3 regions of the Bordetella genomosp. 13 genome follow, and region 1 is predicted to be linked to each of the others. Evidence: predicted binding sites of a transcription regulator. Region 1 holds the regulator's gene; each other region holds the start of a gene.

Region 1 (10,156 bases):
TGACCACTACGGTCTCGAGAAGGTCAAGGAACGCATCCTCGAATACCTCGCCGTGCAGCAGCGCGTCGACAAGGTGAAGGCTCCCATCCTGTGCCTGGTCGGGCCTCCGGGCGTGGGCAAGACCTCGTTGGGCCAGTCCATCGCGCGCGCCACGAACCGCAAGTTCGTGCGCATGGCGCTGGGCGGCGTGCGCGACGAGGCCGAGATCCGCGGCCACCGTCGCACGTACATCGGCTCCATGCCCGGCAAGATCCTGCAGAACATGAGCAAGGTCTCCGTGCGCAATCCGCTGTTCCTGCTGGACGAGATCGACAAGCTCGGCATGGACTTCCGCGGCGATCCCTCGTCGGCGCTGCTCGAGGTGCTGGATCCGGAACAGAACCACACGTTCCAGGACCACTACATCGAAGTCGACTTCGACCTGTCGGACGTCATGTTCGTGGCCACCAGCAACACGCTGAACATCCCGCCGGCGCTGCTGGACCGGATGGAGGTCATCCGCCTGTCCGGCTACACCGAGGACGAGAAGATCCACATCGCTCGCGACCATCTGCTGCCCAAGCTGATGAAGAACAACGGCGTGAAGGATGACGAACTCACGGTGGACGACAGCGCGCTGCGCGACATCGTGCGCTATTACACCCGCGAGGCTGGTGTGCGCGCGCTGGAACGCGAGATCGGCAAGATCTGCCGCAAGGTGGTTAAGAAGCTCCTGAGCCAGAAAGACCAGGCCGAGAGCGGCGCCGCCGCGCCCGTGACGGTCGACGCCGACAACCTGAACGACTATCTGGGCGTGCGTCGCTACACGTTCGGCATGGCCGAAAAGGAAAACCAGGTGGGCCAGGTTACCGGTCTGGCGTGGACGGAAGTGGGCGGCGACCTGCTGACCATCGAAGTCGCCGACATGCCGGGCAAGGGCAACATCCAGCGTACGGGCTCGCTCGGCGACGTGATGAAGGAATCGGTCGAAGCGGCCCGCACCGTGGTGCGTTCGCGTGCTCGGCGCCTGGGCTTTGCCGACAGCGTGTTCGAGAAGCACGACATGCACGTGCACGTGCCCGAGGGCGCCACGCCCAAGGATGGTCCGTCGGCCGGTATCGCCATCACCACGGCGATGGTCTCCGCGCTGTCGGGCATCCCGGTGCGCGCCGACGTCGCCATGACCGGCGAGATCACGCTGCGCGGCGAAGTCCTGCCCATTGGCGGCCTGAAGGAAAAGTTGCTGGCGGCCCACCGCGGCGGCATCAAGACGGTGCTGATCCCCGAGGAAAACGTGAAGGACTTGGCCGACATTCCGGACAATGTCAAGAACTTCCTCGAGATCGTGCCGGTCCGCTGGATCGACAAGGTGCTCGAGCTGGCGCTGGAGCGCCTGCCCGAACCGCTGGCGGAAGAAGAGGCCGTCAAGGAATCCATGGTGGCCAAGCCCGTCGAGCCGTCGAGCTCCAGCGACACGCTGATCAAGCACTGAAAGAGGCCCAGCCTCCAGCGGTGTGAAAAGGGGCGCAGTCCGCAAGGATTGCGCCCCTTTCTTGTTCGTGCTGCCGCTTGCTAGCCGTGCAATACGAACCGCTCGTTGCTCTTGAAACCGGCCAATATGGGAATGCGCTGGCCCGGCTGCACATGAGCCGGCGCTTGGGTCAGCATTGGAAACGGGCCCGTGCGCACATGGGCACTGATCACTCGATGCGCGCGCCGGCGGCTTTCACCACCTCGCCTGCCTTCTTCCAGTCGTCCTTCAGCAAGGCCTGGAAGCGGGCGGCCGGCAGCGAGCCGGCTTCCACGCCGAGGCCGGCCAGCCGCTTCTGCACGGCCGGATCCTTCAGCACTTTTTCCACTGCGGCGTTGATGCGTTCCACCTCCGCGGACGGCGTGCCGGCCGGCGCCAGCAGGCCCAGCCACGAATCGAACACGTAGCCAGGCAAGCCGGCCTCGGCCACGGTGGGCAGGTCGGGCAGGAACTGCGAGCGCTGCTGGCCGGAGTAGGCCAGCAGCTTGACGCGCGGGTCGTTGCGATAGGCCAGCATGCCTACGGTGGCGCCCGTCACCACTTCCACACGGCCGGCCAGCAGTTCGGTGACGGCGTCGCCGGTGGATTTGGTGGGAATGTGTTGCAGCGTCAGGCCGGCCTGCGCGGCCAACAGCGCCGTGGCAAGGTGCGATGCGCTGCCGTTGCCGGCGGAGGCGTAGTTCAGTTTGCCCGGCTGTGCGCGAGCGCGTTCGATGAGGGTGTTCAGACTGTCGATGCCGGACGGCGCGGACACGCCCACCACATAGCCCGTGGTGCCCACATACGATACGCCGACGAAGTCCGCCACGGGATCGTATGGCAGCTTGGCGTATAGATGGCCGGCCAGGTGATGGCTGGCGGCGGCCAGTACCAGCGTGTTGCCATCGGGCGTGGCTCGGGCAACCTGTGCCGTGCCCAGGCTGCCGCCCGCGCCGGCGCGATTCTCCACCACCACCGTGGCTTTCAGTTCCTGCCCCAGTTCATTGCTGAACGTACGGGCCACGGCGTCCTGCGTGGCGCCCGGGCCGTACGGCACGATGATGCGGATGACACGCTCGGCGTGCGCCGTGCCGGCCATGCCCGCGAGCAGGGCGGCGATGGCGCCCGCCAGTTTCAGGCGGGAAAAACGAAAGGGAAACTTCATTGCTGAGTCCTGGATGTAAGGTTTGCTGCCACGCGCGCGGTGGGCGGCGAACCGGCGATCTTATCGAGTGGCCGGTGGCGGGCCAAAGACAAAAACGCAATAAACATAGGCGCAGGCACGGGCCGGATCATGTGCGGCACCGGGCGGCGCATGCAAGAAGCCCTCGACGGGCGGCGCCGCGTCGAGGGCTTTCAGTTGGCCGGGTGCGCCGCCTTCATCATGGATGCATGGCGGGTTGGCGCGATCAGTGCAGGGCGTGGGTGCGGATCAGGCCGACGGCGACGCCTTCGAGCGCGAAGTCTTGCCCGGGCTCGACAATGATGGGGGAGAAGTCGGGGTTTTCGGGCAGCAGCTCGATGCGGCCATTGGCGCGCTGCAGCCGCTTGACGGTGACATCGTCGTCGATGCGAGCCACCACGATCTGGCCATTGCGAGCTTCGGAGGCCTTTTTGACGGCCAGCAGGTCGCCTTCGAGAATGCCGGCATCGCGCATGCTCATGCCGCGCACCTTGAGCAGATAATCGGGCGCCTGATCGAACAGGGCGGGGTCCACGCCGACTTCGCGCTCGACGTGCTCGGCGGCCAGCATGGGACTACCCGCCGCCACGCGGCCGACCAGGGGCAGCAGCAGGTGGGCGAGCGTCGTGACGGCAGAGGGCGCCGCGACGGTTTCGTCGGCCGCCTTGAGACGAATGCCGCGCGAGGCGCCCGCCGTGAGCTCGATGGCGCCCTTGCGCGCCAGGGCCTTCAGGTGGTCTTCGGCAGCGTTAGGCGAGCGAAAGCCCAGCGCCTGGGCGATCTCGGCGCGGGTGGGCGGAAAGCCGGTGCGCGCGACCGTCTGGCGAATGAGGTCGAGAATTTGCTGTTGGCGTTCCGTGAGTTTCGTGGCCATGGCGATGATCCGGGTAGCGCTGGACGCGGACTGTATGTATATACAGCGCCATTCTGGGGGACGCAGCAGAAAATTGCAAGGCGCGCCAGGGCGCGGTTTGTTTCAACACAAATCCGCGGCGGTGCGCGTCTCGACGTTGCGTCCGGGCGAATGACTGCGCTGCCGAAGCTGCCATGACACCGCACACGAAAACGGGGCCCGCAGGCCCCGTTTCGCAGCGCAATGCCGGCCGCCTTACTTGATGACGGCAGCGATGGCGGCAGCGACCGTGTCGATGTTGCGGCTGTTCAGCGCGGCCACGCAGATGCGGCCCGTGCTGATCGCGTAGATGGCGTGCTCTTCGCGCAGGCGATCGACCTGCTGGGCCGTGAGACCCGAGTACGAGAACATGCCGCGCTGGCGCAGCACGAAACTGAAGTCCTGCGTGGCGCCATGCGCCTTGATCTTGTCCACCAGTTGCTGGCGCATCAGGCGGATGCGGTCGCGCATGCCGGCCAGTTCCTGTTCCCACATCGCGAACAGCTCGGGCGTGTTCAGGACCGTGGACACGACCGTGCCGCCATGGGTGGGAGGATTGGAGTAGTTGGTGCGGATGGTGCGCTTGAGCTGGCTGAGCACGCGCGCGGCCTCGTCCTTGTCGCCAGCGACCACGGTCAGGGCGCCCACGCGTTCGCCGTACAGCGAGAACGACTTCGAGAACGACGAGCTGACCAGCATGGTGATGTCCAGGTCGGCGAACAGGCGCACCACCGCGGCATCTTCCTTCAGGCCCGCGCCGAAGCCCTGGTAGGCGATGTCCAGGAACGGGACCAGATTGCCAGCCTTGACCACGTCGGCGATCTGCTTCCATTGCTCGGGCGTGGGATCGACGCCCGTGGGGTTGTGGCAGCACGCGTGCAGCACCACGATGGTCTGTGGCGCGGCGGCCTTCAGGTCGGCCAGCATGCCGTCGAAGTTCAGGCCGTGCGTGGAGGCGTCGTAGTAGCTGTAGGTGCCCACCGGAAAGCCGGCGCGCTCGAACAGCGCACGGTGGTTTTCCCAGCTGGGATCGCTGATCAGCACCTTGGACTGCGGCAGCAGTTGGCGCAGGAAGTCGGCGCCGACCTTCAGCGCGCCGGTGCCGCCCAGCGCCTGGGTGGTGAGGACGCGGCCGGCCGCGGCCAGCGGCGAGTCGGCGCCCAGCAGCAGCGCCTGCGCGCCCTTGTTGTAGCCCGCGATGCCTTCGATGGGCAGGTAGCCGCGCGCCGCGGCCGCCTCGATGCGCGCCACTTCGGCTTTGCGGACGGCGCCCAGCAGGGGAATGCGCCCTTCGTCGTCGTAGTAAACGCCCACGCCCAGGTTGACTTTGCCGGGGCGGGTATCGGCGTTGTACTGCTCATTCAGGCCAAGAATGGGATCGCGCGGCGCGAGTTCGACGGAAGCGAAGAGGTTGCTCATGGGCGTTGAATCGGTGGGTGGACGCACTACCGGGTGCTGTGGATAATGGGGGGTTTACCCCGACAGAATGTCTTCATACAGACATCTTGGAAAAAGTCTAGCATGCCGCCCGATTCCGGATACGTCGACTACCCCGGCAGCCCCTTTCACCTGTACCAGCCCTATCCCCCCGCGGGGGACCAGCCCACGGCCATCGAGGGCCTGGTGCAGGGGGTGCAGGACGGCCTGATGTACCAGACGCTGCTGGGCGTCACGGGCTCGGGCAAGACCTACACCATGGCCAACGTCATCGCGCGGCTGGGACGGCCGGCGCTCGTGCTGGCGCCCAACAAGACGCTGGCGGCGCAGCTGTACGCCGAGATGCGCGAGTTCTTCCCGCGCAATGCGGTCGAGTACTTCGTCTCGTACTACGACTACTACCAGCCCGAAGCCTATGTGCCGACGCGCGACCTCTTCATCGAGAAAGACTCGTCGATCAACGAGCACATCGAGCAGATGCGGCTGTCCGCCACCAAAAGTCTGCTGGAGCGGCGCGACACCGTCATCGTGGGCACGGTCTCGTGCATCTACGGTATCGGCAATCCCGGCGATTACCATGCCATGGTGCTGATCCTGCGGGCCGGCGACCGCATCTCGCGCCGCGAGATCCTGGCGCGCCTGGTGGCCATGCAGTACACGCGCAACGATGCCGAGTTCACGCGGGGCACGTTCCGCGTGCGCGGCGAGACGGTGGACATCTTTCCGGCGGAAAGCCCCGAGCTGGCGCTGCGCATGACGTTGTTCGACGACGAGGTCGAGACGCTGGAGCTCTTCGATCCTCTTACCGGCCGGGTGCGCCAGAAGCTGCCGCGCTTCACCGTATACCCGGGTTCGCATTACGTCACGCCCCGCGAGACGGTGCTCAGGGCCATCGAAACCATCAAGGAAGAGTTGCGCGAGCGCCTGAAGCAGCTCACCTCCGACGGCAAGCTGGTCGAGGCGCAGCGGCTCGAGCAGCGCACGCGCTTCGATCTCGAGATGCTGCAGGAACTGGGCTTCTGCAAGGGCATCGAGAACTACTCGCGCCATCTGTCCGGCGCGGCGCCAGGCGAGCCACCGCCGACCCTCATAGACTATCTGCCGGCCGACGCGCTGATGTTCATCGACGAAAGCCATGTCACCATCGGCCAACTGGGCGGTATGTACCGCGGCGACCGCGCCCGCAAGGAAACGCTGGTGCAGTACGGGTTTCGCCTGCCGTCGGCGCTGGACAACCGTCCGCTGCGGCTCGAAGAGTTCGAGGCGCGCATGCGCCAGTGCACCTTCGTATCGGCCACGCCGGCCGCCTATGAACAAGAGCACGCCGACAACGTGGTCGAGCAGGTAGTGCGGCCCACCGGCCTGGTCGACCCGGTGGTCGAGGTGCGGCCGGCGCGCACCCAGGTCGACGACCTGCTGGGGGAACTGAAGCAACGCATCGCGGCGGGCGACCGGGTGCTGGTGACCACGCTGACCAAGCGCATGGCCGAAGACCTGACCGACTTTCTCACCGAGCATGGCGTCAAGGTGCGCTACCTGCACTCGGACATTGACACGGTCGAGCGCGTGGAGATCATCCGCGACCTGCGGCTGGGCACCTTCGACGTGCTGGTCGGCATCAACCTGCTGCGCGAGGGGTTGGACATTCCCGAGGTCTCGCTGGTGGCGATCCTTGATGCCGACAAAGAGGGCTTCCTGCGTTCCGAGCGCAGCCTGATACAGACCATCGGCCGGGCCGCGCGCAACCTGAATGGCCACGCCATCCTGTACGCGGACCGCATCACGGACTCGATGCGGCGCGCCATGGACGAGACCGAGCGGCGCCGAACCAAGCAGCTGCAGCACAACCAGGAGCACGGCATTACCGCGCGCGGCGTCAGCAAGGCCGTGCGCGAACTGATCGACGGGGTGGTGGCGCCGGCCAGCCACGACACGCTGGAAGCCGCCGTGCCGGCCGAAGCGCTGACCGACGAGAAGGCGATGGCCCGCGAGATCAAGCGCCTGGAAAAGCAGATGATGGACCACGCTCGCAACCTCGAATTCGAGCAGGCGGCCGCGGCCCGGGATGCGTTGAACGCGCTGAAGAAGCGGGTGCTGATGGATGGGGCGGTGTAGACCTTTGGTCCACGGCAAGACCGCCGCGTCGTTACAGATACGGGGTGCGGAATGCCTCGGCGGGCCGTTTCCGAAGGCCGCCGCCATTATGCCTTTCAAATGGCTGTCAGGGCCCTTGTCACGTTCCTGTCATGGCGTCTAATTGGTTGATTCAACTGAAGAAATTGACGTTTTAAATGACGCGTAACGATATAACCGAAATGCAAAAAACGCTTGCTATATTCCGGGTTTTCCCGCACACTTGACCCCATGATGACCAAGGTACTTTTCGTTTGCATGGGCAATATCTGTCGCTCGCCGAGCGCAGAGGGTGTGTTTCGCCACCTGGTGAACGACGCCGGGTTGGCTGATGTCGTGCGGATCGACTCCGCCGGAACCCACGCTTTCCACCTCGGCGAGGCCCCCGATGCCCGGGCACTGGCTGCAGCCCGCAAGCGCGGCTATGACATCACCCATTGCGAGGCCCGTCAGGTTACCGCGGATGACTTCCGCGAGTTCGACCTTATCCTGGCCATGGACTGGGACAACCTGTCCGCTCTCCAGCAGCAATGCCCCAAGGCTTATCAGCACAAGCTGATGCTGCTGATGCGCTTCGCGAACGAATTCGAGGAAGCCACGGTGCCGGATCCGTATTACGGCGGCCCCGAGGGCTTCGGCAAGGTGCTCGACTACCTGGAAGACGCCTGTCAGGGCGTGCTCGAACTGGTGCGCAAACGCGCTACCCAGTATCAGGCAGCCTGATCGGCGGGGCCCTCCGCGCGGCATAGTGCGGGCAGGCGGCGCCTGCCTCCGTTCGGTCCGCGGGCATAGTCCCCAGCTGTTTTCCCATACCGCGCCCAGGCGCGGTTTTTTCCGCCCTAGTGGCCTAGCAAATTACTCGGGAATTTGCTATACTTGAGGCAATTACTCAAGTATTGGGCCGCCTGAAATAAAACTTCGGGCGATTTTACGGATACACAGGAAACCACCATGCGGCTAACTACCAAAGGGCGTTTCGCCGTAACGGCCATGATCGATCTGGCGATGCGGCAGCACAGCGGTCCGGTCACGCTCGCGGCCATCAGTCAGCGCCAAAACATCTCGCTGTCCTACCTGGAGCAGCTGTTCGGCAAGCTGCGCCGCCATGAACTCGTGGACAGCGTGCGCGGCCCCGGCGGCGGCTATTCCCTGGCCCGCCTGGCGCGCAACGTCACGGTGGCCGACATCATCTTCGCGGTGGACGAGCCGCTGGACGCCACCAGCTGTGGCGGCAAGCGCGACTGCACCAGCGGCAACGACGGCCGCCCCGGCAAGTGCATGACGCACGAACTCTGGGCCACCTTGAATCGCAAGATGGTGGACTACCTCGATTCCGTTTCCCTGCAAGACCTGGTGGACCAGCAGCGCGTACGCCAGCTGCAAGAGGCCGCCAACCAGGCGCAGGAATGCTCGGTGCGCGTCAACCGCGTGGGTGGCGGCCAGCCGGCCGCGGCGGTCGAGGCGAACGCCGCCGTATAAGAACGAAAGCAGGAGTTGCACACATGACCTCTCGTCCGATCTATCTCGATTATTCGGCGACCACGCCCGTCGACCCGCGCGTGGTCGACAAGATGATTCCCTGGCTGTATGAACAGTTCGGCAATCCCGCGTCGCGCAGCCACGCGTTCGGCTGGGCGGCCGAGGACGCCGTCGAAAAGGCCCGCGAGGAAGTCGCTAAGCTGGTCAACGCCGACCCGCGCGAAATCGTCTGGACCTCCGGCGCCACCGAGTCGGACAATCTCGCCATCAAGGGCGCGGCCAAGTTCTACGCCGAGCGCGGCAAGCACATCATCACGGTCAAGACCGAGCACAAGGCGGTGCTGGACACCTGTCGCGAACTCGAGCGCCAGGGCTTCGAGGTCACTTACCTCGACGTCCAGGAAGACGGCCTGATCAGCCTGGATGCGTTCAAGGCCGCGCTGCGTCCGGACACCATCCTGGTATCGGTGATGATGGTCAACAACGAGATCGGCGTCATCCAGGACGTCGAGACGATCGGCGAAATCTGCCGCGAAAAGGGCATCGTGTTCCACGTCGATGCCGCGCAGGCCACCGGCAAGGTCGAGATCGACCTGCAGAAGCTCAAGGTCGACCTGATGTCGTTCTCGGCGCACAAGAGCTACGGTCCCAAGGGCATCGGCGCGCTGTACGTGCGCCGCAAGCCGCGCGTGCGCATCGAGGCGCAAATGCACGGCGGCGGCCACGAACGCGGCTTCCGTTCGGGCACGCTGGCCACGCACCAGATCGTCGGCATGGGCGAGGCCTTCCGCCTGGCCCGCGAGGAAATGGGCACCGAGAACGAGCGCATCCGCATGCTGCGCGACCGCCTGTATGCGGGCCTGACCCAGATCGAAGAGGTCTACGTGAACGGCAGCATGGACCAACGCGTGCCGCACAACCTCAACATCAGCTTCAACTATGTCGAGGGCGAGTCCCTGATCATGGCCATCAAGGAACTGGCCGTGTCCAGCGGGTCTGCCTGCACGTCGGCCAGCCTCGAGCCGTCGTACGTGCTGCGCGCCCTGGGCCGCAACGACGAACTGGCGCACAGCTCCATCCGCTTTACGCTGGGCCGTTTCACCACCGAGCAAGAGGTGGACTTCACGGTCGAGCTGATCAAGGGCCGGGTGGGCAAGCTGCGCGACATGTCGCCGCTGTGGGAAATGGCCAAGGAAGGCATCGATTTGAATTCCGTGCAGTGGGCGGCGCACTGAGCCGCGCCGGCGTAGCAGTATTGGAGATACATCATGGCATATAGCGACAAGGTTCTGGATCACTACGAAAACCCCCGCAACGTGGGCTCGTTCGACAAGGGCGACGACTCCGTGGGTACGGGCATGGTGGGCGCGCCCGCCTGTGGCGACGTCATGAAGCTGCAGATCAAGGTCGGCCCCTCGGGCGTGATCGAGGATGCGCGCTTCAAGACCTACGGCTGTGGTTCTGCCATTGCTTCCAGCTCGCTGGTCACCGAATGGGTGAAGGGCAAGACGCTGGACGAGGCGATGGGCATCCGCAACACGCA
Region 2 (10,156 bases), 1.4 Mb from region 1:
CGCTGGCACCGCACGGCGGCGCGATCTGGCTGGGCGACCTGATCGAGCTGCTGGCCCCGGTGGGCATCAACGAACGCCTGCTGCGCACCAGCGTGTTCCGCCTGGTGGCGCAGGACTGGCTGCGGTCCGAGCGCCACGGCCGCCGCAGCCTGTACCTGATGACCGAACGGGGCCTGCGCGACACGGCGCGCGCGTCGCAACGCATCTACGAGGGCCCGGCGCGCCAGTGGAACGGGGAATGGACCCTCGTGGCCCTGCCGCGCAACGGCAACAATGGCCTGGCCGAGCGGGCGGAGCTGCGCCGCGAACTGCTGTGGGAGGGCTTCGGCATGGTGGCGCCGGGCCTGTTCGCGCATCCGCAAACCGAGGCGCGCGCCGCTCACGCCATCCTGGACAAGCTGGGCATCCCCGACAAGGCGCTGGTGCTGTCGGCGCGCGACCTGGCCGACGCGGGCGGCCTGCCCATTGCCAGCCTGGCCACGCAATGCTGGAACCTGGACGAAGTGGCCGAGCAGTACCGCCAGTTCACGCGCAACTTCGGGCCGCTGGAGAAACTGCTGGACGAGGCGCCGGCCTCGCCCGACCAGGCCTTCGCGGCGCGGGTGCTGCTGCTGCACAGCTGGCGGCGCATCGCACTGCACGACCCGCAGCTGCCCGCGCCCATGCTGCCCGACAATTGGCCCGGACATCCGGCGCGCGACCTGTGCGGGCGCCTGTACTGGAAGCTCTTCGACGCGTCGGAAGCGCACGTGGCTGGGTTGGCCGGCCGCGAGAACGCGGGCTATCGCGAACTGGACCCGGCGGCGCTGGATCGGTTCGGCGGGCGGCCGGACGCGGACTGACGGGGGCTGCCGCGCGCTGCGGCATGCCGCCCGCCGTTCGGGTTGGCGATCCGCGGGCACGCGCCTACAATCGTTTCATGACACCCCGCCCCGCCGCGCGCATACCTGCTTCGTACGGCCGCCTTTTCCGGCGCCGCACGGGTGCGCGCGCGAGCCGGCTTCAGGCAAGCGCACACGGACACGCAGCGGCTCTCGCCGCACATGCCTGAGCCCGGCGACCGCCACCTTCTCTTTCATTCAAAGCGCATTACCCAGGTCGTCGGGCCACCCCGCGCAAACCACCATGGCGTCGCCACCCGCGGCGCCCGGCACACCGGAGTGTTTCATGCCTACCCTGGACCAGGAACGTATTCTTACCGAACTCGACCATGCCCGGTTGAGCAGCCTGCTTGCCCGCATGGCCAATGACGGCCTGCCCGCCGGCGTCGAAGAAGCCGCGCAGGAACTGCTCGATTCAGTCGTCACCGTGCCCGCCCGCGAGGTCGCCGCGGACGTCGCCACCATGCGCTCGCGCGTCAGGCTGGTTACCGCCGATGGCGAGGACATGACTGTCGTGCTGTGCTATCCCGCGGAAAGCAACGCGGCGACAGGCCAGATCTCGGTTATGTCGCCGCTGGGCCTGGGCCTGCTGGGGCACAGGGCCGGCCAGTCCATGCATTGGCAGGGGCCGGACCGCGTGCGCCACGAGGCGGTTCTGGCCGAGATCGTCTACCAGCCGGAGGCGGCGGGGGACTACGGCGCCTGAGCGTCGTCGCCGGACGCCGCGTCGGGCGGGGTGGGGGCCGGTGCGGTCGCCGGCGCATGGGTCGGTGCATGGCTAGGCGATGCCGGATCCGCGACATTCAGCCCCAGTTCATCGAGATGGCACTCCCCGCTAACCTGAGGTCCGACGCCCTGGCGCAAGCCAGGCGCGGACGCGATGAATGACAGCGTCCACGTAGCCCATATCGGCCGGCCCAGCGGGCGGCCCGCGGCGGCATCCAGGCCGCTGGGCACGTCCAAGGCCAGCACGGGAATGCCCCAGGCATTGACCGCGTCGATGCGGGATTGCCAGGCGGCGTCGAGGGGACGGTTCAGGCCGATGCCGAACAGTCCGTCCAGCACCATTGCGGGTGGATCGGCGGGCAGATCGGAAAGCAGCGGGCCGCTGGCGTCGCGCCAGCCGTCGAGCGCCTGCCGGGCATCCGATGGCAGGCGGTCCGGATCACCGAACAGGACCACCTGTACCCGGTAGCCCCATCGGCGCAGCCAGGTGGCCGCCACCATGGCATCGCCGCCGTTGTTGCCGGACCCCGCCAGCGCCAGCACTGTGCCTGCCGCGACATCTCCGACGGGGCGGGTCGGTGTGTCAGCCGCAGATGTCGGTGCGACGCTTGCCGCCATGCCCGGGGCCGCGCCCATGGGTCTCATGCCTGCCGCCCCCAGTTTCGCGGCCGCGAAATGCGCCGCGGCCAGCCCGGCACGCGGCATCAGCGGAACGCCGCGGGCCAACGCGTCGCGCTCGATGCGCCGGATCCGGTCCACGGGCAGTTCCATGAGCGCCCCGGACGTCCGCCTACACCTTGAGCAGGTGTTCGCGGTAGTACTTCAGTTCGTCGATGGATTCGTAGATGTCGGCCAGCGCCTCGTGCCGGCTCTTCTTCTCGAAGCCCTTGTACACCGTGGGCGCCCAGCGGCGCGCCAGTTCCTTCAGCGTGCTGACGTCCAGGTTGCGGTAGTGGAAAAAGCGCTCGAGGTTGGGCATGTACGCGTACATGAAGCGCCGGTCCTGGCTGATGGTGTTGCCGCACAGCGGCGACTTGCCGGCCGGCACGTGCTGGGACAGGAAGGCCAGCAGTTCGGTCTCGGCCTGCGCCTCGGTAAGCGTGGACGCCCTGACTTTGTCAATCAGGCCGCTTTTGCCGTGCGTGGACTTGTTCCAGTTGTCCATGGCGTCCAGCAGGCTGTCGGGCTGGTGGACCACCAGCACCGGACCCTCGGCCACGACGCTCAGGTCGGGCTCCGTCACGACGACGGCCACCTCGATGATGCGTTCCTTCTCGGGATCGAGCCCCGTCATTTCCATGTCGAGCCAGACCAGGCGATTCTCGTTCGCAGCCATATAATTTGCCTTTGAAAACACGCCATTTTCTCATACCCACGTCGTGCCCCACTCCCTGCCCTTCTTCACCCTGCTGTTCGTCTTCCTGCTGCTCGCCGACATCTGCGTGCGCCTGTGGCTGGCTTCGCGGCAGATCCGCCACGTGGCGCGCCACCGCGACCACGTGCCGCCGGAGTTCGCGGCGCGCATCGGGCTGCCCAGCCACCAGCGCGCGGCCGACTACACCATCGCGCGTGTCCGCCTGGGCATGGTCGAACGGGTGTTCGACGCCGTCGTGCTGATCGGCCTTACGCTGATGGGCGGCCTGCAATGGATAGACCTGGCCGTGGCGCGGCTGGTCGACGACGACATGCTGCGCCAGCTGCTGCTGATGGTTGCCGTGTTCGCCGTGCTGGGCCTGTTGGGGCTGCCCTTCACGCTGTGGCGCCAGTTCCGGCTCGAAGCCCGCTTCGGGTTCAACCGCATGACGCCGGCATTGTTTGCCGTCGACGCGGTCAAGGGCATCGCGGTCGGGCTCGTGCTGGGCGTGCCGCTTGCCGCGGCCATACTGTGGTTGATGGCCGAGGCGGGCGCCTATTGGTGGTTGTGGGCGTGGTGTCTGTGGATGGTGTTCAACGTGCTGCTGCTGTTCATCGCCCCCGCGTTCATCGCGCCCCTGTTCAACAAGTTCACGCCGCTGTCCGACCCGGCGCTGGCCGAGCGCATCCAGCGCCTGGCGCAGCGCTGCGGTTTCGCGCTGAACGGGCTGTTCGTCATGGACGGCTCGCGGCGCTCGGCGCATGGCAACGCCTATTTCACCGGCTTCGGCAAGACCCGCCGCATCGTGTTCTTCGACACCCTGCTGGCCCGTCTGAATGCCGACGAGATCGAGGCCGTGCTGGCACACGAACTGGGCCACTTCGCGCTGAGGCACATCATCAAGCGCGTCGTGCTGGGCTTCGCGGGCGCGCTGCTGTTCTTCGCGGTGCTGGGCTGGCTGGCGCAGCAGCCGTGGTTCTACGACGGCCTGGGCGTGCTGCCGCGCCTGGACGGCCCCAACCATGCCATGGCGCTGATCCTGTTCTTCCTGGCCGTACCCGTGTTCACTTTCATGCTGACGCCGCTGGCAAGCTGGTACTCGCGTCGCGACGAGTTCGCGGCCGACCGCTACGCCGCGCAGCAAAGTTCATCGAATCAGCTGGTTTCGGCGCTGGTCAAACTGTACGATGACAACGCCGCCACCCTGACTCCGGATCCCGTGCATTCCGCGTTCTACGACAGCCACCCTCCCGCCGCCGTGCGCATCCGCCATCTGACGACTGCATGAGCATGCAGGTCGGTAAAGACAGCGACACCGAAGGGCGCATCATCGCCGCGCACGGCCGCCACTACATGGTGGAAATGGCCGACGGCGCGTTGCGGCAATGCTATCCGCGCGGCAAGAAGACCGGCCCTGCCGTCGGAGACCGGGTTCGCATCACGCCGCAGGGGCGGGACGAGGGATCGATCGACGCGGTGCTGCCTCGCACCAATCTGCTGTACCGCTCCGACGAAATGCGCACGAAGCAGTTCGCGGCCAACGTCGACCAGTTGCTGATCGTCGTGGCGGTCGAGCCCACCTTCTCCGACGACCTGACCGGCCGCGCGCTGGCCGGCGCATGGAGCGCCGGCATCAAGCCGCTGATCGTGCTCAACAAGACCGATCTGCACGCCGGGCTGGCGGCCGCGCGCGAGCGCCTGGCGCCGGTGCGCGCCCTGGGCGTACCCATTATCGAACTGAGCGCGCACGACACCCACGGCGCGCGCGAACGCCTGGCGCCGCTGCTGGCCGGCCAGGTGAACCTGCTGCTGGGTCAAAGCGGCATGGGCAAGTCCACCTTGCTCAACGCGCTGGCGCCCGAGGCCCAGGCGGCCACGCGAGAATACTCGGCCGCCCTGGACATGGGGCGCCACACCACGACCAGCACGCGGCTGTATCACCTGCCTGCGCCGGGCGGCGACCTGATCGATTCGCCGGGTTTCCAGGCCTTCGGCCTGCAGCACCTGACGCGGGAAGACATCGTGCGGGGATTCCCCGAATTCCTCGAGCCGATCGAGTATTGCCGCTTCTACAACTGCAGCCACCGGCACGAACCGGGATGCGGCGTGGTGGCCGCCTTGCAGGCCGGTCGGATAGATGCGGGGCGCTATGCGCTGTACTGCCGCATCCTCGAGGAAAACGAGGCGGGCCAGCAGCGTTACTGATTATCGACGGCCGAGCCGGGCAGCCCGGCGGCCGGCGGCATCAGCGCAGCGCCGCGCGCAAGGCGTGGTACAGGTTGCGCAGCATGCCCGCCGTCGCACCCCAGATGAAATAGCGCTCCCAGGGAATGGCGTAGTACTGCCGCACCCGGCCGTCGTCCTGCGTGGCCTCGTACAGGCGATGGTGCGCGGGATTCATCAGAAACGAAAGCGGCACTTCGAAGATTTCGGCCACCTCGAAGGTGTCGGCCACCAGCGTGAAGCCGGGTCGCACCAGCGACACCACGGGCGTAACCGAAAACCCCGTGGACGTGACATACGCGGGCATGGTGCCCAGCACGTCCACATATTCGGGCGGCAGCCCGGTTTCCTCTTGCGCCTCGCGCAGCGCTGCCGCCACCGGAGAGGCATCATCGGTCTCGATCCGCCCGCCCGGAAAGCTGATCTGCCCGGCGTGGTCGTGCAGATGGGCCGCGCGCTGCGTCAGCATGACCCGCACGCCGTCGGGCCGCAGCACCATCGGAATCAGCACGGCGGCCAGCACCGGCGCGCCCTCGCGTCCGGGATAGCGCAATTCGCTTGCCACCACGGGATCGAGCTGCCAGGGGGCTTGCGCCTGCCAGGCGTGCCGCAGCGCATCGGCGGTGAGCCGCTCGGCGGGAATGGCGGGCAGCCCCTGGTCGGCCGCCTGCCAGGGCTGGGCGGCCGGATCGAAGCCGGGACGAACCAACGGGCGGCGGGGACGAGAGGAAGGAGTATCCGACATACCGTAGGGAATGGGCGGAATCAGTAACCGGGGCCAGAAATGGAAGAGGCACCTCGAAAGGTGCCTCTGGTGCCCACCGGGCGGGCCGCAGCGGGCCGGCACGCAAAGCGTACGACAGCCCGGTATGCGGCCTCGAGCAATTTATGCCGCCTTGGCAGCCTTGCTGACCAGCTTTTCCTTGATGCGAGCCGACTTGCCCGAACGGTTGCGCAGGAAGTACAGCTTGGCGCGACGCACGTCACCACGGCGCTTCACTTCGATGGAAGCGATCTGCGGCGAGTACAGCTGGAACGTACGCTCGACGGCTTCGCCGGACGAGATCTTGCGCACGATGAACGACGAGTTCAGGCCACGATTGCGCTTGGCAATGACGACGCCTTCGTAGGCCTGGACGCGCTTGCGCGTGCCTTCGACCACGTTGACGTTGACCACGACGGTGTCGCCGGGGTTGAAGTCAGGGAAAGCCTTGCCGCCGGTCAGGCGCTGGATTTCTTCCTGTTCGAGGATAGCGATGAGATTCACGAAAACTCCTTGGTCATCATGTCTTTGCGCGCGAGTTTTCCCGAAATTTTTGCCAGCATGATTCTTCGGGAAGAAGTGACAGCGCGTTGTTGCCACCGCGTTGTTGCCACCGTGTTGTTGCCGCAAGCAGAGGATGAGATTTGGCAAACCAGGCATTCTACTTCAAAAGCGCCGGTAACGCACGTCGTGTCAGAACCCGGCTGCCGCGCCCAGCCACATCAGTGCGGGGATCAGGGCGCCCCACACAGCCACCAGCAGCACGTCGATGACCATGCGGCGCATGCCCAGCGCCTGCACGGTGGACAGGCTGCGCACATCGGCCAGGCCGCCATCGGACGCCGCCGGGCGTTTGGCCTCTGCCGGGGTGGGCGCCGCCTGCCCCTTGCCGCCATCGACCGGCAGCTGAGCCGCCGGCTGCTGCGGCGGGAAAGGCCATTTGCGCGCGGGAATCGAGCCGAATGCAGCTTCGGACATCCCGGCCAAAGCCCCGCCTTGCATCGTGGCCTGAGCCCGTGCGAAGCGGCGCCCCCAGCCCGGGAACAGTCGGCGCACTGCGGCGCCGGTAAGCGGCGCGGAAACGGAGGGAAGCGTGGCGATGGTCATGACGGGCTCCTGGGCGATGCGGCGAGATTGGTAGGACTGGCGATGGGTATGTCGGTATGCGTACGGAACGGCTGGACGACGAAGCGGCGAGACGCGGGCGTCCGTTGAACAGATCGGTGGTAAGCGTTAGTCGAACAGCGACAACTGCCCTGCCCGCTGCGCCTGCACGGCCAGGGCTGCGGCCGCCACGCGGCGGCCGCCTTCGTGGAAGCGCACTGGCACGGCACTAGGCGAGGCGCTATTGCCGGACGTACGCGCCGGCGGCTGAGGCGCAACGAATTGGCTGCAGTCAAGCTGCGGCCGCATGGCATTGAGACCGTACTTGCGCACCGCAAGCGTGTAGCGCTGCCTTAGCAGGTCAGCCCAGATGCCGGTGCCGCGCATGCGCGTGCCGAACTCGGGATCGTTGCGGCGGCCTTCACGCATGTCTTCGATGCGGTGCAGTACGCGCTGGGCGCGATCGGGAAAATGAGCCTGCAGCCATTCTTCGAAGACGTCTTTCACTTCCCATGGCAGTCGCACCACGGTGTAGCCGCTGAAGCGAGCGCCGGCATTGGCGGCTTCTTCGAGGATGGCTTCGAGGAATTCGTCGTTGATGAAAGGGATGAGCGGCGAGGCCAGCACGCCCACCGGCACGCCCGCCTGGGCCAACGTGCGCACGGCCTGCAGCCGGCGCCACGGGGCGGAAGCGCGCGGTTCGAGGGTGCGCGCCATTTCGGCATCCAGCGTGGTGATGCTGACGAACGCCATGACCAGATTGCGCTCGGCCAGGACACGCAGCAGGTCGATGTCGCGCTCGACCAGCGCGTTCTTGGTGACCAGCGTGACGGGATGCCCGGTTTCCAGCAGCAATTGCAGAATGCCGCGCGTCAGGCGCCAGTTGCGCTCGATTGGCTGGTAGATGTCGGTGGCAGAACCCAGGTTGATGGGCGACACCCGATAACCGGGGCGCGACAGTTCGGCACGCAGCACGTCGACCGCATTGGCCTTGGCCACCAGCTTGGTTTCGAAGTCGAGCCCCGGCGAGTATCCCAGGTAGGCATGGGTAGGCCGGGCGAAGCAATACACGCAGCCGTGCTCGCAACCACGGTAGGGGTTGATGGCGACGTCGAAAGGAACGTCGGGGGAATCGTTGCGGGAAAGAATGGAGCGGGCCTGTTCGGCCCTGACCTCGGTGCGCAGCCCGACCGGGGCGGTGTCGGCGAACATGTCGACCGCATCGGCCGACGCCTGGCGCTCGGTTTGCTGGAAACGATGCCGAACATTAGTAACCGCACCCCGACCGCGCAAGGCGGCGGGGGCGGCAGCCGGGGACCCAGAACCGGCGGAAAAAGATTGTTCGGTGCGTGCCATGAAAGTACTGTACAAAAACACAGTACTTTTGACAAGCCCCGTAACGCCTCTGGCGACGCCTCAATTTACTCCAAGACGGCCGCCGCGTCGCATCGCCGCCGGCACAGCGGACGAAAGGCCGCTGGCACCGCCTGCAAACCCGCGCCGGCGTTGGGTTTTGCCAAAAAACAACAAGGGCTCAACGCAGCATTCCGGCGGCCGCGGTCTGGTGAGTGGCCTCGTCAATGAGAATGAAGGCGCCATTGGCCGGCAAAGCGTGGTAGCCATCCACCGCGAGCATCTCGCGCGTCTGCAGCGACACCGTGCCGATGTCGTTCATCGCCAGTGTGCCGCCCTCGTTCGCGATCTCGCGAAGTTCGTGGATGTCGCGCTGTGTATGCACGGCGCGTATCCTGGCCGAGGTCAGCCGGGCGCCATGCTTGAGCAGGTAGCGGCGCGCCGGGTTGAGCGGCTGCGCATCGAGCCAGCACAGCTCCGCCTCGAACTCCCGGGCGGTCCGCGCCTGCGCGCCGGGATGCGACAGCGTGTCGCCGCGCGACACATCCACGTCGCGGTCCAGCACCACGGCCACCGAATCGCCGGCCACCGCCTCGTCCACGTCTCGCCCGCCGCGCAGCACGCGGCTGACAATCGCCTGCTGCCCGGAGGGCTGCACGGCCACGGCATCGCCCACGCGCAGCACACCGCTGGCCAGTCGCCCCGCGTAGCCGCGGAAATCGTCGGCGCGATCGCCGCCATGCCGCAGCACCCATTGCACCGGCAGGCGCAGCGGCAGGCCGCGGCCGTCATCGGCCACAGCCAGGGTCTCCAGCAGCGCGAGCAGCGGCGGGCCCGGGTACCACGGCGTGTGCGCCGAGACGCTCACCACGTTGTCGCCGTTCAGCGCCGACAGCGGCAGGATGTGGAAATCCGGCAGGTCGAGGCGGCCCGCGAGTTCGGCGTAGGACAGGCGGATGCGCTCGAACACGGCGCGGTCCCAATCGACCAGGTCCATCTTGTTCACCGCCACGACGATGTGCCGGATGCCCAGCAGCCGCGCGATCGTGCTGTGGCGCTTGGTCTGCGGCAACAGATTGCCGTCGGCCGCGCGCGTGGCGTCGATCAGGATGATGGCCGCATCCGCCGTGGACGCGCCCGTGACCATGTTGCGCGTGTACTGCTCGTGCCCCGGCGCGTCGGCGATGATGAATTTGCGCAGCGGCGTGGAGAAGTAGCGGTAGGCCACGTCGATAGTGATGCCCTGCTCGCGCTCGGCCTCCAGGCCGTCGGTCAGCAGCGAGAAGTCGATGCCGTCGCCCGCCACGCGTTTGTACTTGGCGCGCGCGATGGCATCCAGCTGATCGGCGAACACACCCTTGCTGTCGTACAGCAGCCGGCCGATCAGCGTGGACTTGCCGTCGTCCACCGAGCCGGCGGTGATCAGGCGCAGCACGCCGTTGTCGGCCCCGCCCAGGAACGAATCGTTGATGGTATTCATGCAGCCCTCTGCGGCGTTGCCCGCATTCAGAAATAGCCTTCGCGCTTGCGCCGTTCCATCGACGCCTCGGAAGTCTGGTCGTCCATGCGCGTGGCGCCGCGCTCGGTGATGTCGGTCACGGCGGTCTCGGCGATGATCGCGGCGGGGTCGGCCGCCTCGGATGCCACCGGGCAGGTGCACGAGATGTCGCCCACCGTGCGAAAGCGCACCGCCAGCCGCTCGACCGTCTCGCCCTCGGCGGGCGGCGTCAGCGGCGTCACGGGCACCAGCAG
Region 3 (10,156 bases), 820 kb from region 1:
CCAGCCGGTGATCGCTGGATCGGGCGCGACGGTGGTGATCGACGTATTCCGTGACGCTGTTCAGCAGCCCCCAGGCCGTGCCGGATGTCGACGCCATCTCAGCACCCTTGCCCCGGCCTGCGTAAAGTTCCTGCACGGTCTTCATGGCGCGGTCGTTGACGGCGGTGGCATTGCCCTCGGTGCCGGGATTGACCGGATAGGTCAGCACGCGCTTAAGGAACGCTTCTACGGCATCGTCCTTCACCTTGCATTCGGCCAGCGCCTTTATGCGGGCCAAGAAAGCATCCCAGCCGGATACCGCGATGCCGAGCTGGCGCTTGACCGCTTGCGGATCGAACTGACTGCGGTGGGGGACCTTAACTACGCCATCGCCATCGCGCAAGGCAATGGCAAGGGTGTTGTTGCAGACCACGCGAACGGACGTGAATTGCGCCGTGGTCGCCAGCGTGCCGTCGCAGGCAGTGGCCAGCAGCAGATAGCCGTTCACCCGGTCACGGCCTTTGAGGCAAGCGCTTTGGCCGGTCTTGGCCAGTGCCCACAGCTTGCGGCCTTCTTTTAGGACGCCAGCGGTCTCCAGCTCGAAGCCGCCCGCTTCGGTGAGGTCGCGGTAGAACTCCAGGACGTCATGCGGCTGCACGACTTGGAAGCGCTTGGACACGACCGAGAGCGGGGCCTTGGTGTCCGAGCGGTACAGCACCTTCTGTTCGGGGAAAGCATGAATGGAGCCGAGACCGTCATCGTTGGCGACGTAGCGCACATCCGCCGACTCGATGTGCCAAGCCATCCCGGCCTGTTGCGCCCAGACTTCCAGCGGTGAGTTCGGGGATAGTTGGTTGCCCAAGCCGTGCCAGGGTTGTTGGCCGACATAGGCCATCGTTTGTACGAGGTGCATGGTGTGCTCCTTGAAATGAGATTGAGGGACATGGAACGCAAAACGCCTACAGCCCGGTCAGGGCTGTAGGCATCTATGCAGAGAGGAAAAGCAGAAGGCGGCTGGTCAGCCTTGGGACAACTTCTTGTGGCCGAAGGTATGACCGCAGTCTTTGCACTCGAAGTTGTCGAGCAACGTGTCGTCGATGACTTCGCCGACCGCGCCTCCAGCGGTGGAACCGGCTACGGCGCCGAACAGCGCGCCCATCAACGCGCCGGCGATGCCGCCAAGGAATGCGCCGGGCGGGCCAGCGAACGCACCGACGGCGGTGCCGGTTTGAGCACCAGCCATTGCGGCGGCGGCAGCGCCGCCCGCGCCGGCTACACCACCGACGACACTGCCCGCGGTTCGGGCGTAGTCATGAGTGATGACGCGGGTCGAGTGGCAGCGGGGGCAAGAGGGAGGGGGGGATGAAGAGGGAAAAGGGAGGGACATATCAGCCTCATGGATGTGATGGCACACGGGGGCGTGCTCAGTGAGGTGATATATGGGTGAAGAAAAATAGACTTTCCAAGCGGCCGGGCGAGATGTGGCAGCTCTGACCGTTCTTCTGCAGTACGTAGACTTCAGTGCTTAGCGAAAGTCGCGACTGACTGTCTCCAGTTCGCCGAGCAGGTGCGTCAGATCTACCAGCCGGCCCACCACCAGATGCTGCACACCGTGTTCCGACTGCCACGTGCCGTATGCGCCAAGCAAGCGGGAGGTAAGCAACTCAGAACGCTGACGTTCGACCAACGCAGGTCGCACAATCAAGTTCGTCACGCCATCCTCATCCTCCAGGGTTACGAAAACGACCCCTTGCGATGTGCCTGGACGCTGCCGGATCGTCACAATACCGGCCGCGCGAACGAGTCTGCGATTTGGCATTGCGCGCAATTCCGACGACCGGGAGAAGCGCATTTCGGCCAAGCGCCGACGCAGCAGCGTCAGTGGGTGTCGGCCCAGCGTCAGGCCCAGATGTCGGTAGTCAGCGACGAGGGCTTGTCCCTCCCGCATCGCAGGTAGTTCCGGACGCTCCGCCTCCAGGATGTCCGCATTGCGCAGCAGTCCTTTCTGCGGTGCACTCACAACGGACTCCCATAGTGCATCACGGCGAGCGCCGGCTATCGAGCGCAACGCATCGGCGGCGGCGGACACCTGCAGGTCGTGGCGATCCAGGTCTGCTCTCCGTCCTAGGTCAGCGACAGAATCAAATCCTCGTACCGCGCGCGCCACCTCGATTCGATAAGCAGCCTCTTGTCTCATGCCGTTGACCTGGTTCAGCCCGAGGCGAACGGCCGGCCGCGAGTCTTCAGCATGCTCCACGGTCGCTTCCCAGGCGCTCGTCCCGACATCAGCTGGGAGCACCTTGACGCCGTGACGCCGGGCATCCTGCACAAGCGCAGAAGCGCTGTAAAAGCCCATAGGTAGAGAGTTCAGAAGCGCGGCGAGGAATGCCTCGGGTTCGTGGCACTTGAGCCAGGCGCTCGCGTACGCCAGCAGCGCAAAGCTGGCGGAGTGGCTCTCCGGAAAGCCGTATTCGCCAAAGCCGTGAATCTGCTGATAGATCTGCTCCGCGAAATCGCGGTCGTAGCCGCGTGCCGTCATGCCGTCGACGATCTTGCGGTAGAACTTGTCCAGCCCACCTTTCCTTTTCCACGCCGCCATGGAACGACGGAGCTCGTCAGCTTCGCCGGCAGAGAACCCGGCTGCTCGCATGGCGACTTGCATCACCTGTTCCTGGAAGATGGGAACTCCCAATGTGCGTTCTAGTGCTACGCGGACATCATCGCTCGGATATGTCACCGGCTCGAGCCCTTGGCGACGACGAAGGTATGGGTGGACCATGCCGCCCTGGATTGGCCCGGGTCTCACGATTGCGACCTGGATGACTAGATCGTAGAAGACGCGCGGACGCAGCCGTGGCAGCATGCTCATCTGAGCTCGCGATTCGATTTGGAACGTTCCGACGGTATCAGCCGCGCAAATCATGTCGTAGGTGGCTTCATCCTCTGCAGGAATATCCTGGAGCTCAAACACTTCGCCTCTCTGCGCACTGACCAGGTCAAGGGCACGGCGAATTACCGAAAGCATTCCGAGTGCCAAGATGTCAATCTTCAGCAAGCCTAGGGCGTCCAGGTCATCCTTGTCCCATTGGACGATGCTTCGGTTTTCCATGGCGGCGGGTTCAATGGGCACCAGGCGGCGAAGAGGGCCGCGGGAGATGACGAAGCCACCAGGATGTTGAGAAAGATGCCGAGGAAATCCGAGCAGGCTCTCCGCTAGGATGATCCATTGCTGAGCTGCGGGAGACGTTGGATCGAGACCGCATTCTGCGAGGCGTGCCGCCATGTTCGCGCGGCCATCCCAGTATTGATGGGACTTGGCCACTGCATCGACCAGCAGCGGGTCCATTGCTAGGGCGCGCCCTGCATCCCGGAGCGCGCTTTTCGTCCGGTACGTAGTGACCACGGCGGTTAGTGCGGCGCGGCTTCGGTCATATTTCTCGTAGATGTATTGGATGACCTCTTCGCGCCGGTGATGTTCGAAGTCTACGTCGATGTCGGGCGGTTCGGCACGTTCGCGGCTGATGAAGCGCTCGAAAAGGCAATTTCCTCGTGCAGGATCTACTTCGGTGATGCCCAGGCTATAGCAAACGGCAGAATTGGCGGCCGAGCCACGTCCTTGGCATAGGATGCCGCGCTGGCGCGCGAACATCACTAGGTCGTACACAGTCAAGAAATAGGGCTCGTATCGCAACTCTTCGATCAACGTCAGCTCGTGCTCAATCTGCTCCTGGACGTTAGTTGGAATGCCGCCACGAAACCGTCGCTTCGCACCGATGTAGGTCTGCTCACGGAGGTACTCCGCGGGTGTTCTGCCCGCGGGACAGACCTCGTCGGGATACTCGTATCGCAGCTCGTCCAGGCTGAAGGGACATTGAGTGGCGACCTCCAACGTTTGTTCGAGCAGCTCGCGTGGATACAGATTGGCCAGGCGCAAACGAGCACGCAGATGATGCTCTGCGTTCGGTGCACGCTCAAAGCCACACGCCTCGATCGTCGTGCGCAATCGCGTAGCAGTCAGCGTGTCATGCAGCGGCTTGCGGGACCTCACATGCATTTCCACTTGGCCGGTGGCCACGACAGGAAGATTGCAGAAGCTCGCCGCTTCCATCACATGGGCGCGATGCACGTCGTCCTGGGCCCGGTGCAGCAATGTCAGCGCCATCCAGCAGCGGCCGGCAAAGGTTGACGCGGCCCATTCTGCCTGCGCGATTAGTCGCTCGAGCGGGGCACCGTACTCGGGTGTCAGCAGCACCACGCACTCGGGCAGGCCTTGGAGGTGAGCGTATGCAGCATCGGTGGGCCGATCAAGGTCGGACGGCATTGCACGGTACTGGCCCTTGGGAGCACGGCTCCGTGCGAGCGTAATCAGCTCGCACAAGTTCCCGTAGCCTTGACGTGTCTGCGCCAGGGCGGACAGTTGTACTGCCGGCGTGCCGTCGGCGTTGCGCAGCACGAAGCTGGATCCTATCAACAGTGGAAAGCTGCGCTTCTTGGCTTCTAAGTGCGCGCGCACTACGCCTGCCACGGAGCACTCGTCGGTGATGGCCAGTGCGGAATAGCCCAGCTCGATCGCGCGCGCGACGAGCTCTTCAGGATGTGATGCGCCGCGCAGAAAAGAATAATTGGTGATGCACTGGAGCTCCGCATATGGAGGCAGAATCGCTTCCATGGTTCTCTACCCAAATAGCCCATGCAAGAACCAACCGCTCGGATCGTCGCGGTCCTGGTATAGCCAATACCGGCTGCCATCTGGAGCTTCCGCCACAAAGTAGTCTCGGACAGTGAGGCCATTCCACCATCCGTCCTCGATGCGTTCGGGTCCCTGGACAATCTGCAGCGGGGCGCCGTAGTACGGGCGGTGGCCACGCGTCAGAAGAGCGATGGGTTTTTGTAGGAGCCAGCTGGGGCGCACTGCGCCGACGGCGTAGACGTGCGACGATGCCACCTCGTCGACGGGCACCCACCGATTGGCTATATCCGGCCGATGGTCCGCCACGGGATGTGCATGGAGTACGTGGTCGCGGCCGAGGCGTGCGACCAGCAATGCCATGACGTGGTCGCGGTCCGCGGCGCTCCCGCCGGCTTCAGGAAACAGGTCGGTAGGTACGGGAGCAAGGGGCTCGAGCTGTGCCGCCTGAAGCGCAATCGCGCGTGCCGGCGCAGCCAGTGTTAGGCGGTTCAGTTGCTCTGCCATCAGGGGCAGCATGCGGCTTGGGATCCATGCGGGGCTGGCCAGGCGCACGTCCAGCACGGTAGGAGCGCATGCGTGCCGCCCCAATTCGTGCTCGATCGTCAGGTTCACGCGAGTCGCTGCGAGATGCGCGGCCGCCAGCCATCCGCATAACTGTTCCACCAAGCGTTGTGCGATGGCCAGGACGTCAGGCGCATGCTCGATGTTCTCGTCCAGCTCGATGCGTCCTGCGAACACCGGCGGCGCCTCGATCCATGTATGCAGTTCCGGGCCTTCGCCATAAGCGCGGTCCAAGGCTTGGAGGAGCGCCGCATGCGTACGCCGCTGGAGTGCCCCGCGCGGTAGGCGTCGCAGTGCACCGAGGTCGCTGCAGCCGATACCGGTCAGCCACTCGAGGTGACGCTCTGCTTCCGGCATACGAGAGCAGGGCACCCTATCCAGCCGACGGGCCAGGGTAGGGAGAGTCAGCACTCGGGGCTGCCGAGCCGGCGCGGTTGCCAGCAGCCAGGCGCCGCAGGCGGTCGGGCCGACGCCAAGGCGTGCTGCCATGCCCATGCCTCGCGCTGTTGCGGCCACTCGTCTGCAGAGCGCCCGAATGCCGCCGAACAGCTGCAGGCTGGCGCTGACCTCGAGCGCTACTGTGTCGGACGGCAATAGCGCCACTTCGGGGGTGTACTGAAGAAATCCGAGCGCGGCGTCCTGCACGTACTGCGAATGCAGAACGGCATCATAGGAGCGAAGTGACGCGGTCGGGCAGAGCGCCGACACGCCGCCGGCACGTTGCCCCGGTCGGACGCCGGCCTGCGCTGCTAACGGAGAGCAGGCCAGCACCTGCCCAGCGTCCAGCACAGCAGCTGGTTCAGTTCGCCAGCGTGGACACAGGCCGTCGAGGATTGCGTGCGTCAGGTGCACGACGATCCAAACTCGCATGATGATCTACCGCGCGACGGCGCATCTGATACAGGGGAACAAAGATTGGCGCGTCCAATGTGGCACCTCGGCGCTTGAGGACACGCACGGATACGCCGCCTGGTGCTGGCGCTAACGCCAGGCGCAGTGGAGCCGCGGATGCTTGCTCGGCCGCCACCATCGGGCGCACAAGGATGAAGAGGGCATCAGCTGCTTGCGCGGCGAGCTGCAGCCGCCGAACAGTGGCGCTGCGCACGGCATCCTGCCAAAGGATGACGCATGCGAAACAGCCGCTCCGCACCGCTTGCTCGGCCGCCCAAAGTGCATCGGCGTTGCGTTCAGGACGCAGCCATACGATCCGCGAAGGATCCGTACCCCAGCCCGCCCAAGCTGCCGCCTGCGGCATGTGTGGTGGCCGGGCGAGAATGATGGGCCGCTTGTCGGGTGCGGCTAGTGCCTCACGCAGCAGCTGCAGCTCTCCGATGCCGGGCTGCTGCACCATGAATTCGACCACGTTGCCCCGCGGCCAGCCTCCGCCAGGCAACTGGTCTGAGAGGGCTGGTATGCCAGTAGGCGCATACCGTCCCGGTGCTCGCGACAGCTGGGAGGCACGCCATAGGGCGGGATGGATATGCTCCGGCGCCAAACAATCGGTAGCAACCATGGGGGGACGCTCAAGAATTCAATGTACTGTACAAATATACAGTATTTCAGGGCGTCCCTCATAACCTGTGGCGAGAAGGTCAGCGTCTCTAGTGTGGGTGCACGTCGAACGCGTCGTATAGCGGTTGGCCTGCTCAGGAATTGCCCATCAGCTAGGCAAAAGGCCCGGCACGGATCTTCTATCCGCGCAGATGAGTTGAAGTTCTTGCCAAAGTGAAGTTGATCTGGCGTGCACGCATCCTTGCCGGACGGGCACACCCTGTGCCCGTCCACTTGGCGCAGTCAGCTTAGAAGCTGTGACGCAGACCAACGCCGATGGATTGCGTCTTGTTGCCCGACACAAAGGCGATGTTGCGGCCATAGGCGCCTTGCGCGTACAGATTGGTGCGGGCCGACAGCTTGTAGGTGTAAGCCAGGCTGAAGATGTGCTGGGACTTCAGGTCGCGGCCGGCATATCCGGTGCCGCCATCACGCGGATCGACCATGCCCCAGCCGGCCAGTACCTTGCCGCCCGAGCCTGCCTTGACGCTCATGCCCACGCCGTACGAATACGCGCGAAAGCCATCGTTGAAGGCGCGGATGCTGCCAAAGCCCATTTCCGAATTGCGTAGTTGCGACGGCGTGCCGAACCAGCCGTCATCAGTGATGCCGAAGCCCAGATTCACTTCGAGCACTTCGAAATCGTAGCTGCCAGCTAGGTTCCAGGACTTCGCCTTCACACCCGTGGCGGTCTCGGCATCCTTGCTCTGGTCGTAGGTCAGCACGGCTTTCAGGGGGCCGTTGGTGTAGCGCAGGCCGGTAGTCAGGGCGCGCGTGTTGGGATCTTGCCCGCCGTCCTGTTTGAACCGCTGGTCGCCGTCAGCGTTGAACGAGTAGCCCACGCCCACCTGGAAGCCCGAGAAGCTGGGGCTCAAGTATTGCACTTGGTTGTCGTAGCGGACCTCGGCGGGACTGAATGTGCCGGCAGCGCGGGACTGGTTGTAGTTGTTGCCGAACGGCGTGACTACGCCGGCCAGCCAGCGGTAGGCGATGTTGCCCTGGCGGCCCAGCGTCACTTCTCCCAAGGACGCCGATCTCAAGCCAACTACGGCTTCGCGACCAAACAGGCGGCCGCTCTGGCTCTGTGTCCCGTTCGTCAGGCTGTAGCCGCCTTCAAGGGTAAAGATCGCCTTCAAGCCATCTCCCAGGTCTTCGGTGCCGCGCAGGCCCCAACGGCTGCTCGACTGGCCGCCATCCCATGCTCCGAAGCGCGAACTCTTAGCATCGTCGCTCTTGAATTGGGTATATCCCACGCCACCGTCGACCAGCCCATACATCGTGACGGATGATTCGGCGTAGGCTGCGCCCGAGGTAGCGGTGATGATCGCGGCAACCACAACACTTTTCTTCATGAAAACTCCAGAATTGATCTTCCCCAATCGATGGCAGGAAAGAGCCATCGGGGACTTCGTGTGAAGTGGCGGCATTTCATCAAGACCGCATTGCATCGCCTGTGAAGGAACGCCGCATTCCGTGTTTCATGACGCAGATGTAATCAACGAGAAAGTCCACCGTTAGAAAAGGCTGTCTGCCGCCACGGATTCAACTGCCTGTTGTCGCGCGCAGGCTACACACGCTTACGCCTCGGCAACGCGGGCTACGCCAGCTTGCCGAAACGTAATTCCACCGTTCGCGAATTGCCGTGGTCGACTCTTTAGACTGGTTCCCATGCCCTTCGACTCGATGCGGTTGTGCAGCGGACGAGGGGTCAGACTCAACTCATTCTCTTTGAGAGGCCACCATGAACATCCCCAAGATCCGATACGCCATCATCCTGGCCGCCTGCTTCGCAGCTGGCAACGCCATGGCATTAACTTCCTCCGCAGCAACGAATCTCCCCGACACGCGTGAGTTGACTCGTGCCGAAGTCCAAGCGGACCTGGACGTTTGGAAGCGCGCGGGAATGGAGGAATTCTGGGTGGGCGAGAGCACGCCCGACATCTATAGCACCGAGTATCGTGCCGCTTATCGAAAGTACCTGCAGATGCGCCACGGCGCCGAGTATCAGGAAGCATTGCGCGAGCGTAGTGCTCAATAAGCAGCATGGCCGGCGTGCTTTAGACCGGTCGATCGAAAGCAGTGCAATAAGGCGGATGGCGGGATTGCGGCCATCCGCCTTGTCGTTTGCATCTCATATGTGCGCATTGCCCGGGCGCGATGCGGTGGGCATGACGAACCTTACGGTTGTGTAATCGTGCTGTTCGTGGATTGTCGACGTCACGACATTAAAGTTCAACGCAAATAGCAATAGGTCGTGCGGCCGTGGCATGGCGACCAACTGAAGGGGTCCGCAATCCGTTTCCCAAGGGAATCGAACGCTTCCTGGCTCGAGATAGGCAGTATCCGCAGTGAAAATTCTGATCATCGATGACGACCACGCTTTCTCGGCATACGTCGGCCAGGCCTTGCAGCAGGACGGCCACGTGATCGATATCGCCCGCGACGGGGTCGGGGGCCTGCAGCGCGTACGAGGGGCTCCATTCGATCTCGTTCTAATTGACTCCGCGTTGCCGGACATGAACACGTTCGAGCTGCTGTCCCAGCTACGCCGCCACGACAATCTCTTCATCATGATGCTGAGCCGGGACGCGCGAATCGATGTGCGGGTTCGCAGTTTGCGTGAAGGTGCGGATGACTACCTGCTCAAACCCCTTTCCCTGTCGGAATTGCTGGCCAGAGTGTTCGCGCTTGGCCGCCGGAATTTGCGGCATCGTGCCAACAGCGAAGAAAGCGGGTTGCTCAAGGTGGCGGATCTCGAGCTGGACCTCTTTCGCCGCCGTGTCTCCAGAAACCGCAAACGCATCGACCTGACCGCGAAGGAGTACAGCTTGCTGGCTTTGATGATGCGAAAGCGTGGCGAGGTGCTGTCTCGGCTGGTGTTGGCTGAGCAAGTATGGGACATGAAGTTCAAGAGCAACACCAATGTGGTCGAGGTAGCGATCAGGAGACTGCGCAGCAAGGTAGATGATCCATTTCCGCGGCGGCTGCTGCACACGGTGCGCGGAATGGGCTATGTGTTGGAGGATCGCGGCCCCGTACCTGAATCGCGTTTGTTTGCCCACTGAAGCGCTTTTCCTCGATCTGGCTGCACGCCAAAAAACTGACATCCCACACCGGCAAGAGACCAAGATAGGCGCAGCCAAAAACGCCTTACGAAAACGTAATCTCAGAGACTGGGAACTGTCGAAAGCACGTCATTAAAGTACGTTCATGCGCCTTCGTGCGCTCAACCCCACGATCGAGGTCATCGACATGAAGTACTTTCCCAGCGCCATTCTGTTGACTGTTGCTACTAGTGCGGCTTGGGCCGCACAGGCAGAAACCTGGCATCCCACGAACACCGAAGCCGGCTACGAGATCCATATAGAGGACAAG

Evidence for each region. Region 1 encodes LexA, which represses DNA repair genes until DNA is damaged. Its sites were predicted from a motif close to ACTGTATNNNNATACAGT; they were not measured.
Region 2: the regulator LexA is predicted to act here: its motif matches at 8,414-8,431, upstream of CAL15_RS15780 (PA0069 family radical SAM protein).
Region 3: the regulator LexA is predicted to act here: its motif matches at 6,769-6,786, upstream of imuA (translesion DNA synthesis-associated protein ImuA).

What each region holds. Positions count from the first base shown of each region.
Region 1 covers NZ_CP021111.1:2,091,230-2,101,385, reverse strand. The annotation lists gene lon (endopeptidase La) at 1-1,471, shown strand, start outside; gene CAL15_RS09480 (tripartite tricarboxylate transporter substrate-binding protein) at 1,680-2,654, opposite strand; gene lexA (transcriptional repressor LexA) at 2,899-3,546, opposite strand; gene CAL15_RS09470 (amino acid aminotransferase) at 3,781-4,983, opposite strand; gene uvrB (excinuclease ABC subunit UvrB) at 5,086-7,116, shown strand; gene CAL15_RS09460 (low molecular weight protein-tyrosine-phosphatase) at 7,366-7,857, shown strand; gene iscR (Fe-S cluster assembly transcriptional regulator IscR) at 8,086-8,613, shown strand; gene CAL15_RS09450 (IscS subfamily cysteine desulfurase) at 8,637-9,848, shown strand; gene iscU (Fe-S cluster assembly scaffold IscU) at 9,882-10,156, shown strand, end outside.
Region 2 covers NZ_CP021111.1:3,508,981-3,519,136, forward strand. The annotation lists gene paaX (phenylacetic acid degradation operon negative regulatory protein PaaX) at 1-842, shown strand, start outside; gene CAL15_RS15740 (GreA/GreB family elongation factor) at 1,168-1,587, shown strand; gene CAL15_RS15745 (NAD(P)H-hydrate epimerase) at 1,575-2,378, opposite strand; gene orn (oligoribonuclease) at 2,398-2,943, opposite strand; gene CAL15_RS15755 (M48 family metallopeptidase) at 2,987-4,249, shown strand; gene rsgA (ribosome small subunit-dependent GTPase A) at 4,252-5,166, shown strand; gene CAL15_RS15765 (CoA pyrophosphatase) at 5,207-5,929, opposite strand; gene rplS (50S ribosomal protein L19) at 6,071-6,451, opposite strand; gene CAL15_RS24435 (hypothetical protein) at 6,641-7,054, opposite strand; gene CAL15_RS15780 (PA0069 family radical SAM protein) at 7,181-8,407, opposite strand; gene CAL15_RS15785 (sulfate adenylyltransferase subunit 1) at 8,586-9,884, opposite strand; gene cysD (sulfate adenylyltransferase subunit CysD) at 9,911-10,156, opposite strand, start outside.
Region 3 covers NZ_CP021111.1:2,907,445-2,917,600, reverse strand. The annotation lists gene CAL15_RS13150 (DUF932 domain-containing protein) at 1-892, opposite strand, end outside; gene CAL15_RS24655 (hypothetical protein) at 998-1,222, opposite strand; gene CAL15_RS13140 (error-prone DNA polymerase) at 1,505-4,648, opposite strand; gene CAL15_RS13135 (Y-family DNA polymerase) at 4,655-6,100, opposite strand; gene imuA (translesion DNA synthesis-associated protein ImuA) at 6,030-6,743, opposite strand; gene CAL15_RS13125 (porin) at 7,030-8,181, opposite strand; gene CAL15_RS13120 (DUF4148 domain-containing protein) at 8,523-8,819, shown strand; gene CAL15_RS13115 (winged helix-turn-helix domain-containing protein) at 9,130-9,846, shown strand; gene CAL15_RS13110 (DUF4148 domain-containing protein) at 10,034-10,156, shown strand, end outside.